Regions from separate parts of the Synechococcus sp. A10-1-5-1 genome, predicted to be linked through region 1. Evidence: predicted binding sites of a transcription regulator. Region 1 holds the regulator's gene; each other region holds the start of a gene.

Region 1 (3,265 bases):
GGTCGGCCAGATCGCTGTTGGCTCTGGAGACGGCCTCGAGTTTCGCCGTCTTTCCCTGGGGACGGTTCACCAGGGCGTCGGCCAGTTGGCTGAGGCGCGCCGGGTCGAATTGGAGGCCATTGGCTAGAGCCCCTTGGCGTTGGGCGCGGGTGAAGGCCGCGGCTAGGAGCAGGTTGAGGCGGCTGCGCACCTGATCTGGTGATCGTTCATCGATCTCCAGGACGGTGGTGGCCAGTTGCTCACCGCTGCGAACGACCCGCTTGTTGGGCCTGACATCCGGGAAAGCCACCACCTGACGCTCGCCCTTGAGCACGTTGGCGGCCGAGATCAGACTGACCACCCACTCACCTCTCTTGCTGAGGGTCGTCTCCAATTTGCTGATGTCGCTGCGCGGGACCAGGAGGATTTGGCGGTTGGGTGTCTCCCCGGGCAGCACCCGTTGGTAGACGTTCAGATTCGTGCGTTGCAGCAGCGCGTGAATCACCTCCCTGGCCTGGCTGGGTTTCTCGATTCGCACCTTGGCGACCTCGAGGAGTTGGCCGCTGCTGATCACCACATCGCCTTGCCGTAGGGCAATCAGATTGCGCTCGAGGCGCTCCAGTTCTTGGCTGCTGCTCTTGATCTTGCTGTTCAGCTTGGCGAGCTCAGAGCGGTTGCGTTGCAGGTCTGCATCCTTGGCCGCGATGTCGCGGCTGAGGCGATCGCGCTCGGCTTCCAGTTGCCGGCGTTGCTCCATCAGCGGGGCCAGTTCCCGTTGGAGTCGGCTGGCCTGCTGGGCCACCACCTTGAGTTGGCTTTGGGCCTCGCTGCGTTCCTTCTCTGCACTGAGAAGGGCAGTGCGGCTCTGTGCCAAGTCGTTGCGGCTGTCCCGCAAGCGCTGCTCGATCTGATCGAGTTCGAACAGCCCCGTGCGCAGGCGATCACTGACGAGCAGCATCAGACCGAGCGAGATCGCGCTGATCAAGCTGCCGGTCAGGACCGTGATGACCACGGCCGTCTTCTTGGGCCGCAGCCGAAACAAGCTCAGACGCGCCTTGCCGACCTTGGATCCCAAGCGATCTCCCAGGGTGGAGAGCACTCCCCCGAGGATGAGCAGCGCCAGGATGAGGATCCAGCCGGACACGACGTTGGGCGACGACGGTCAGTATCGGTTGCAGGCGGTGGGAAATCAGCTGGGATCAGCCACCAGTTCAGCCGTTTAGCTGAAGCGTTTGGCGAGGGCCAAGGGATCGAAAACGGTGATTTTCTTGCGATCGATTTGCACCAGACCGTCGTTGCGTAAGTCACCCAGCAGGCGTGTGATGGTGACCCGGGTGGATCCAATCGCTTCGGCGATGGCCTGGTGGGAGAGACGCAGGTCGATCGTGATGCCTTCGCTGCTGGGAACCCCAAAGTCGCGGCAGAGCACCAGCAGGAAACTCACCAGTCGCGAGGACATGTCGCGGTGGGTGAGGGTTTCGATCATGGTCTCGGTTTGCAGGATCCGAGAGGACAGGCCCTGCAGCAGCAGCAGGCCCACCGCGGGGTCTTGCTCAATGGCCTTCCGCACCGAGGTGGCGGGGGCTGTCACCAGCTCGACGCGGGTGAAAGCAATGGAGTGATAGAAGCGATCCGAGCGCTGGCCGGTCAGCAGGGAGAGCACCCCGAACAGGCTGTTTTCCCTCAGGAGCGCCACCGTGATCTCCTCGCCCGATTCGTACACGCGGGAGAGGCGGACTGCTCCGCGTTTGAGGAGGTAGACCTTCTCGGCTGGATCCCCAGGGAAAAAGATCGTTTTGCCGCGCTCGACGATTTCCGTCGTGCTGCCGCTGAGGCCCCGGATCACATCCAGGAGCGTTGCATTAGGCGGTAGCGGACTGCCCGCGATCGGTGCGATCACGGACGTACCGGTAGTGGGGCTAGGGGAGTAGCGGCTGAATCCTTGCGTGGCCACAACCATGTCAGCGCGACTGATGTGTTTTGGAACCTACGGATCAGTCCAGGGCAGCCATGTAGCCATTGAAACTAATTCGGGGCTTCTGCCAAGGCCTGGCTCTGAGCGCTCAGAAGGCGCTGGATTCCAGCTTCGGCCAGGTCAACCAGGGTAGAAAGCTGTTGGCGACTGAAGGGTGCGCCCTCTGCGGTGCCCTGAATTTCGAGCAAATGCTGCTCTTGATTCATCACCACGTTCAAATCCACCTCGGCTCGGCTGTCTTCGCTGTAGTCCAGATCCAGTAGCGCGTTCCCATCGACCAGGCCAACCGAGACCGCTGCCACCTGGCCGATTAGGGGAGAGCGCTCCAGTACCCCCCGCTGCTCGAGCCGGCGCAGTCCCAGGGCCAAGGCGGCCCAGGCTCCAGTAATGGAGGCCGTGCGGGTCCCGGCGTCTGCCTGCAGAACGTCGCAATCGACCTGCAGCGTCCTCTCGCCCAGAGCCTCGAGATCGAGGCAGGCCCTGAGGCTGCGGCCAATCAGGCGTTGAATTTCCTGGGTGCGGCCGCTCAGCTTCATCAGCTCCCTTGGCTGGCGGCTGGGGGTGCTGGCCGGCAGCAGTCTGTAGTCGGCACTTAGCCAGCCTTTGCCTGAGCCTTTTCGCCATTTCGGGACGCCTTCCTCGAGGCAAACGCTGCAGATCACGGCGGTTCGACCCGTGTGAACCGTGACTGAGCTCAGGGCAAACCCCATCGGATCCCAGTCGAAGCGAGTGCTGCGCAGATCCATGGCGCCGCGGCCGTCCCGCCGAGGTTGGGTGCTGCTCATTGCGGGCTGACTCAGTGTCTTGATGGTACGGGTGTTTGCACTACAGGTAGTGCTTGTTGCTTGCCGGACGGCCTAACGCCGCTACATTCAGGATCCCAAGCGGCAGCCATGCAATCGATGACGGCCAGCCTTGCAGCCACTCCCAGCGCTACGCCCCGTGCTGGACACCTGCGCCCGCTGGCCTCGATTCCAGCGTCTGCTCCTTCCCGCAGCGTTCGTCTGGCGGCCCAGCAGGAGGGGCAACTCCAGGTGCACACAGCGCCGTTCCGCGGCAGCTTCAGCGGGGTGTTCAGTCAGGCCTTGCGCAGTGCAGGACTGGGCAGCCGTGTCCTGGTCAGCCAGTTTCTCAAAGGTGGCGTCGATCAAGGCCTCGAGCGCAGCGTCTGGCTCTGTGGCCGTCTGCAGTGGCTCAGGCCAGCGGTGGCGGGTTGCTTGGCGGAGCCCACGCCTGCGTCGCAGGCGGATGTGGAGGCCGTGAGGGAGATCTGGGAGTACACCCGGGAGCAGTTCCTGGGTGGTCAGCTCG
Region 2 (3,265 bases), 370 kb from region 1:
CCGTTGTGTTGCTCTTTTCTGCGCTGCGGCTTTGGCGCTCTCCCCAAGAGCGCACGGGCGGGGCGGTGGCCTTGCCGCCATGGCCTGTGGTTGTCCTGACGGGCGCGGTGCTGGGCCTGCTGGCCGGGTTGAGCGGGACCGGTGGCGGCATCTTTTTGACGCCGCTGGCGCTGCTCGCGGGTTGGCTTCCGATCCGCCTGGCGGCCGGGGTGTCCTCGGCCTTTATTTGGTGCAATTCCTTGGCGGGGCTCAGTGGTTGGTTGCTGAGCTATGGCGCTTCAGTCCTGCCTCCCGCTCCGCTCTTGCTGGCCCCTTTGCCGCTCGTGGCCTTGGCGGGAGCCCTGGGGAGTTGGTGCGGCAGTCGCCGTTTTCAAGAGGTCTGGATTCGCCGTCTGTTGGCGCTGGTGCTGCTGCTGGCCAGCCTGAAGTTGTCCGGCCTCTTGCCCTTGCCCTAGCCCCCCAGGTAGGCCATCTCCGCTTTGGGCTGTCCCGCGCGGGACGAGCGCTCTTCGCTGTAGCGGTCCTGGCGCTGACGCCAGAGCTGGCCCATCGCGAGCCGTAGCTCGCTTGGGCTTTGCAGCCAAGGCTTGAGGTCTTGGCCTTCGGAGGCAAACAGGCAGGTGTAGGCCATGCCATTGGCGGTGACCCGCAGCCGGTTGCAATCGCCGCAGAAGGGTTGGCTGATCGAGGCCACGACGGCGACCGAGCCGTTGCAATCGCGGTAACGCCAGCGGCTGGCGGTGCCATGGGCGGCCCGCCCGAGGGGCTCCAGGGGCCAGTGGCGGCTGAGGCGTTGGAGCATGTCCGCGGCGGGGACGACGTCCTCGGGGGACCAGCCATTGCGGTTGCCCACATCCATGGTTTCGATCAGCCGCAACTCCAGGCCGTGCTCTCGGGCGAGGGCGGCGAGGGGGAGCAGTTGATCGTCGTTGCGCCCGCGTTGGATCACGCTGTTGAGCTTCAGCGCCCCTGCGGCTGGATCAAATCCAGCGGCCTTGGCCGCGGCGATGGCCGCCAGGACCTGCTCCAAAAGCTGCTCCCCCTGCTGCGGCCGGCCACTCATCTCCCCCACCCGCTCAGGGTCGACGGCATCGAGGCTGATGGTCAGGCGTTGCAGCCCGGCTTGCCGCAGCCGCAGGGCGCGGGCTGGGCTGAGCAGGACGCCATTGGTCGTCAGCGCGATGTCCTTCAGGGCGCTGAGGGGGCTGCCTGTTTCCCGGCGGCCCTGGTCGATCGCCTCGAGCAGGTCGTCGAGATCGGGTGCCAACAGAGGTTCTCCGCCGGTGAGGCGCAGGCTGCTGACCCCCAGGCTGCAGGCCGCTTCGATCACCCGCAGCCGCTGCTCGGTGCTCAGCCTGTCGGCGGGTTCTTGGCCGTCGGGCTGGCAGTAGGGGCACGCCAGGTTGCAGCGCGCCGTCAGGGAGAGCCGCAGGACTCCGAGGGGACGCTGGAGTTGATCGGTGGCGGTGCCTGCGCTCATGCCATCAGCCTGGCGCGCTCGGCCGGGGTGTTCGCATTGATCAGCGGCTGGGCTGGGAGCACTACAGCTTGATGGGGGATGGTGGCGAGCCAGGCCTGCCAGCGCCGCTCTCCGCTGGCCAGGACCTCGGCCAGGCCGTTGCGTTGCTCGGGTCCACCGGGATAGATCCCCAGCAGGGGCTGCAGCCGCTCGCCGTCATGGGCAACGGCGGCCTGGCTGGGGGAGCGCCTCCAGTGCTCGATCAATGAGTCCAGTGTTCTTCGGTTGAGCTGGGGCATATCCACCGGCACCACCAGCAGGGCGCTGTCGCTGCCCCTGGGAAGGACCAGCTGCAGGGCGTGGAGGGGGCCTTGGGCGGGTGCGGGCTCCAGGGCCAGTGCAACACGCTCGAGCCCGGCGATCAGGTCGGCATGGCTGCTGTCTTGGCTGCAGACCGCCACGGAGGGGCAGACCTGGCTTAGGAGTTCAGCGGCACGCGACAGCCAGCTCCCGCCGTTGGGGTGGGGGAGGGCTGCTTTGTCCTGGCCCATCCGCCGGCTGGCGCCGCCGCAGAGCACTGCTCCCTGGAGCCGCATCGGAGTCATCGCTGCACGATGTAACCCCAGGAACCCCTGGAAGCGTCGCTGTTGCTACAAAACAGGCCTTGAACTACTACCTGCGGGATAAGTGATAAGTGCCATTAATTCCTCTCATTAGGCCGCGCCCTGCTTTGCGGTCGAGTTGCTCTTTGGTAACTGTCGTTACCCGAGTCAGTAGGTGGCGAGTGGTCCAATCTCTTCAGCGCTTGATGCGCTGTCCCCCTGGTCGCTGCTTTTTTGAAGGCCTGGGCTCATCCCACTGTCCCTGTCCTCCATGCTTAGCGATCTTTGGTCGCTCCAGGGGAGATATCGCACTCTTCATCTCACCTGGTTCGCCTTCTTCCTGACGTTTGTCGTCTGGTTCAACCTTGCTCCTCTAGCGACAACCGTTAAGGCCGACCTTGGCCTTGACCTAGGTCAAATTCGTACCGTTGCGATCTGCAACGTTGCACTCACGATTCCCGCTCGCGTGCTGATTGGCATGCTGCTGGACAAGTTCGGTCCCCGTAAGACCTATTCGGGCATTCTTGTCTTCTCGGTGATTCCCTGTCTGCTGTTTGCATCAGCGCAGGACTTCAATCAGCTGGTGGTTGCTCGCCTGCTGCTCTCCATTGTTGGTGCCGGCTTTGTGATCGGTATCCGCATGGTGGCTGAATGGTTTCCGCCCAAAGAGATCGGTCTGGCGGAAGGGATCTACGGCGGTTGGGGCAACTTTGGCTCGGCCTTCTCCGCACTGACTCTCGTCGCCCTGGCTGGCTTCCTCTCCTTCTCAGGTGGCTTCGAGCTCCCCACTGGCGCCATCTTGAATTGGCGTGGAGCAATTGCTCTGACCGGCATTATTTCGGCCGTCTACGGGGTGATCTACTTCTTTAACGTCACCGATACTCCCCCGGGAAAGACCTACCAAAAGCCCGCTAAGTCCGCTGGTCTTGAAGTGACCTCCATGCGGGACTTCTGGGGCCTGCTGGGCATGAATGTTCCCTTCGCGGCCATTCTCTGCGTGCTCTGCTGGCGCCTGCAAAAGGTTGGCTTCCTGAACGCCGGCACCTATCCCCTGGCGCTCCTCGCAGTTCTCGTTTGGTTTGGCTTCCAGACCTGGGGCATTATTCGCACCAACCGCGACCTGATCAACGGCGTTAAGCAATACCCCAAGGACGACCGCTACGAGTTCAAGCAGGTCGCCATTCTGGAGCTCACCTACATCGTG
Region 3 (3,265 bases), 170 kb from region 1:
AGGATCGACACGATCCGAGCCGTCGGTTTCGCCCACTCCTGATAGAAGCCTGGGATGGCGATTCGCCCTTGATCCAGAGCCCGAAACCAAGCCCCGCTCAACCGGACCAGGACAAACGTGATCCCCAAAATCAAACCGACGGAAACCAGACCAGGGATCGCCTCAACCACGCCATCAAGAACCCCACCGATGAACTGGAGGATCTGACCGCGCAGCCCCTTCGACATTGCCATCGTTGGCGGGAAGAAGGCGAGCAAAAGCGGCACCAGTAGGTAGGTGACCAGAGCCAGCAGGGACCAGTGCACCACCTGCCTGATCTGCTGCAACAGCGCCTTCAGTCGCTCCGCCCCGATCGGTAGAGGGAACCGCTTCAAGCGCCTGAACGGCACCCCGAACATCGCTCCGCGATCCACCTGGGCACGGAGTTGTCGATTGGCCGCGCTTTGGAGGCGGATCCAGCCCAAGTACAAACCCAGGAAGAGCGCCGCGAGTGCCGTGGCTTTCAACCAGGAGGTCAGCGAGTGATTGACCCGGTATTGGCGAATCGCCAGTTGCAGGGCCGTGAGATAACGACCAGATAGCTCCTCGCGACTCAGTTCAAAACAACGGGCCTGTTTGTCATCAACCGCGATCACCGCCCGGGGTTCAAGCCCAGGCTGCTTGAAGCCAATGATCGAGAACGGCTCATCCTCCCAACGCTGGAGCCGGGACGGCTGCAGCGCGTAGTCCTTGGCAATCTCCAGCAGGGCTTCCTCCTGACGCTCGCCATAGGCGCGCAAGGACTCCCCAGCGGGAGGCCGGCGGACTTCAAGCACCGGCTCACCAGCCAACGCAATGACCTGAGGATCTGGACTGCAACCGGGAATCGCGGGTTTCTCCAGGACTTCAGCAGCCTGAACCTGGACCAAGCCAACAAGCCATAACGCCCCAACCAAAAGAACCAGAAGCCCCCGGAGAAGGCCTCGCCGGAACGCCATCAGCTGCGGCATGAACGGGCTGCGTAGCAGCACGAAAAAGAGCCGCTCATCCTCTCACCACTACCGACTCAGTTGACACAAAAAGCCCCGCAAGTGCGGGGCTAGAAGGATTTAAATCAAGCGGGAATCACTTGACGTACTTGAGGCCTCGGTAGTTCAGCTGAGGATGCTTGGAAGAGACAGCCTCTTTGTTCTGCTGGTACTTCTGGCCGCGATAGGTGAGGGTCATGGGTAGTTCCTCGGAGTCAGCCCAGGTCCCCGTTCCATGGCCTGGATCGAACTGCGCCTCAGGCAACCAAAAGGTGCCGAGGTGAACGTTTTGTAGCTGTTGCTACAGCACTGTTTTAGCCGCGTCGAAACCAGGCGTGTCGTTCAGGCGATTACACAACGCAGATTTCGATGCTTAATCGCTTGGGCAGTTCTGCCGTGGGGTCAGAAAGAACAGCAAATCGCACTGAAAACGCGTGAAATCACTCAGGGCGTTCTCCACATCCCCTGGATAACCCTGATCGGTCTGATCGGAAGAAGGAAGTGGACCGATCGGCGGCGGCAGGGGCTCAGCCATCGCTGTACCAGGCAGAGCCGAGAGGGTCGCCGCAAGAACCAAAGCAGGCCAACGCGTCATCACAGCACCACAGCTCTACTGACTCGATAGCCATGGCCCCAACGAACGGCAAGGCATCAAAAAGCCCGCCGGACCCCAAGGGATCTGGCGGGCAAAGAGTGAATGGACGTGGATCGGGCTGGGCTCAGCCGACGCTCCAGACGCCACCGGCAATCTTCACCAGGGGAGCCACGATGGTGGTTCCAGCCAGGAACCAAGCGAAGGCAGCACCGCCGCAACCGCCGAGCCAGAAACCGCTAGCGAATTCAGCCCAGCCAGCCTTGGTGAACAGGTCAGCAGGTGGGTTGTCGATGGTGGCGTCAGCCGGCTGCACGTTGGGGCCGCGGCCAGCGGTGCCGTAAATCGAGAGGCAGACCGTCAGGATCGAGACCAGACCAACGGCAGCCAGCAGACCAGCGGTGCTGGCGTACTCGGTGGCGCGCAGGGGGCCGCAGATGGTGAAGGGGCCGTAAAGGAAAAAGCCATGGGCCATACCCACTTCCAGACCGCGACGGTTGGGAGAGAGGGCGGGGCGATAAGCAGGCAGCGCGCCCAGGAAAGCGCGGCTGAAGTAGCTGCTGTTGACGGGAGTGGCCAGATTGCCGACGCAGGGGTCGGCCACGGGGGTCACGGTCATCGGGGGAAGAACGTCAGGTGGCTCGGGAATAAAGCGGCGACAACTCAGTCGCGGGCTTCGATCACGTTGAACAGCAGGGCCATGGCCACAGCAGGAGCCAGGATCCCGACAAGGGGCACGAACACCGAGGGCATCCAGGCGGCGACGAAGTCTCCGGTCATCAGCGTGGGCCAATACAGCTACCGTTCGGCACTGTAAGGAGCCCTGCCGGAGCTGCTCTTCGGGGCCTCCAGGGGCGACATAAAAGTTCAGACCAACCAGCCGCGCCGAGCCATGACCCAGGCCCTCACCGGAATCGTTCTCGCAGGTGTCGTGGCGGCCTGCTGGGTCCTGGGCCGGCCCAAGCGCAACATCCTGCGCTCCACCGATGCTTCCGCCATTGCGGCCCTGAACCGCGGCCAAATGGAATTGGTCATCCCTGGTGGCGGGAACGACTCCACAACTCAGGCGGGCAGCGCCATGGTTGTGCTTCCGGCAGCCAGCGATCGCCGCGGCCGCGGGGAGCTGCTGAAGCAACTCGAGCAGCAGTTCCGCGCAGGTGGTGAGCAGCGCCGCACCGCCATGGCGATCTGCCAGCTCTGGCGCCACCGCGAGGCCCTGCCGCTAATTCGCCGCGGCCTGCGCGATGCCGATCAGGTTGTTGCCCAGCTCGCCGCTGAAGCCATGACCAACTTCCGCGGCCGCAGCAGCGCTCCAGTCGCCGTGGCTCAACCGCTCAAACTGCCGCGCAACGTCTCCCGGATGCGATAGATCGGGCGGCCCTGGCTCTCGTGATAAGTGCGCATCTGCACCTCTGAAAGCAAGCCAAAGCAGAAGAGCTGCACCCCGGTAATGAGGGCCAAGACGGCCACCAAGAGCAAAGGCCTGTTGCCGATCTCTGCGCCCCCCAACTTCACCATGAGCAGATAGGCGCTCAGGAGCGCGCCGATGGCCATCGCGCTGAGGCCCCCGAAGCCGAAGACGTACATCGGCCTGGTCAAGAAGCGCTTCATGAACCAGACGGTGAACAGATCCATCAGCACCCGAAAGGTGCGATCGATCCCGTAC

The links. The regulator NtcA, encoded in region 1, controls nitrogen genes in cyanobacteria. The targets are predictions, from matches to a motif close to GTANCNNNNGNTAC.
Region 2: a site for NtcA is predicted at 2,100-2,113, ahead of MY494_RS08860 (molybdenum cofactor guanylyltransferase). Genes of this name have one in related genera too.
Region 3: a site for NtcA is predicted at 1,299-1,312, ahead of MY494_RS06000 (DUF4278 domain-containing protein). Genes of this name have one in related genera too.

The regions. Positions count from the first base shown of each region.
Region 1 is NZ_CP096032.1:1,278,604-1,281,868, reverse strand. Features, by position in the region: gene MY494_RS07040 (DUF3084 domain-containing protein) at 1-1,123, opposite strand, end outside; gene ntcA (global nitrogen regulator NtcA) at 1,199-1,939, opposite strand; gene rph (ribonuclease PH) at 2,005-2,739, opposite strand; gene MY494_RS07025 (cob(I)yrinic acid a,c-diamide adenosyltransferase) at 2,857-3,265, shown strand, end outside.
Region 2 is NZ_CP096032.1:1,651,855-1,655,119, forward strand. Features, by position in the region: gene MY494_RS08850 (sulfite exporter TauE/SafE family protein) at 1-455, shown strand, start outside; gene moaA (GTP 3',8-cyclase MoaA) at 452-1,480, opposite strand; gene MY494_RS08860 (molybdenum cofactor guanylyltransferase) at 1,477-2,064, opposite strand; gene MY494_RS08865 (NarK family nitrate/nitrite MFS transporter) at 2,333-3,265, shown strand, end outside.
Region 3 is NZ_CP096032.1:1,103,681-1,106,945, forward strand. Features, by position in the region: gene MY494_RS05995 (mechanosensitive ion channel family protein) at 1-908, opposite strand, end outside; gene MY494_RS06000 (DUF4278 domain-containing protein) at 1,105-1,272, opposite strand; gene MY494_RS06005 (hypothetical protein) at 1,381-1,602, opposite strand; gene MY494_RS06010 (photosystem I reaction center subunit XI) at 1,727-2,218, opposite strand; gene MY494_RS06015 (photosystem I reaction center subunit VIII) at 2,263-2,379, opposite strand; gene MY494_RS06020 (HEAT repeat domain-containing protein) at 2,492-2,968, shown strand; gene MY494_RS06025 (glycosyltransferase family 2 protein) at 2,926-3,265, opposite strand, start outside.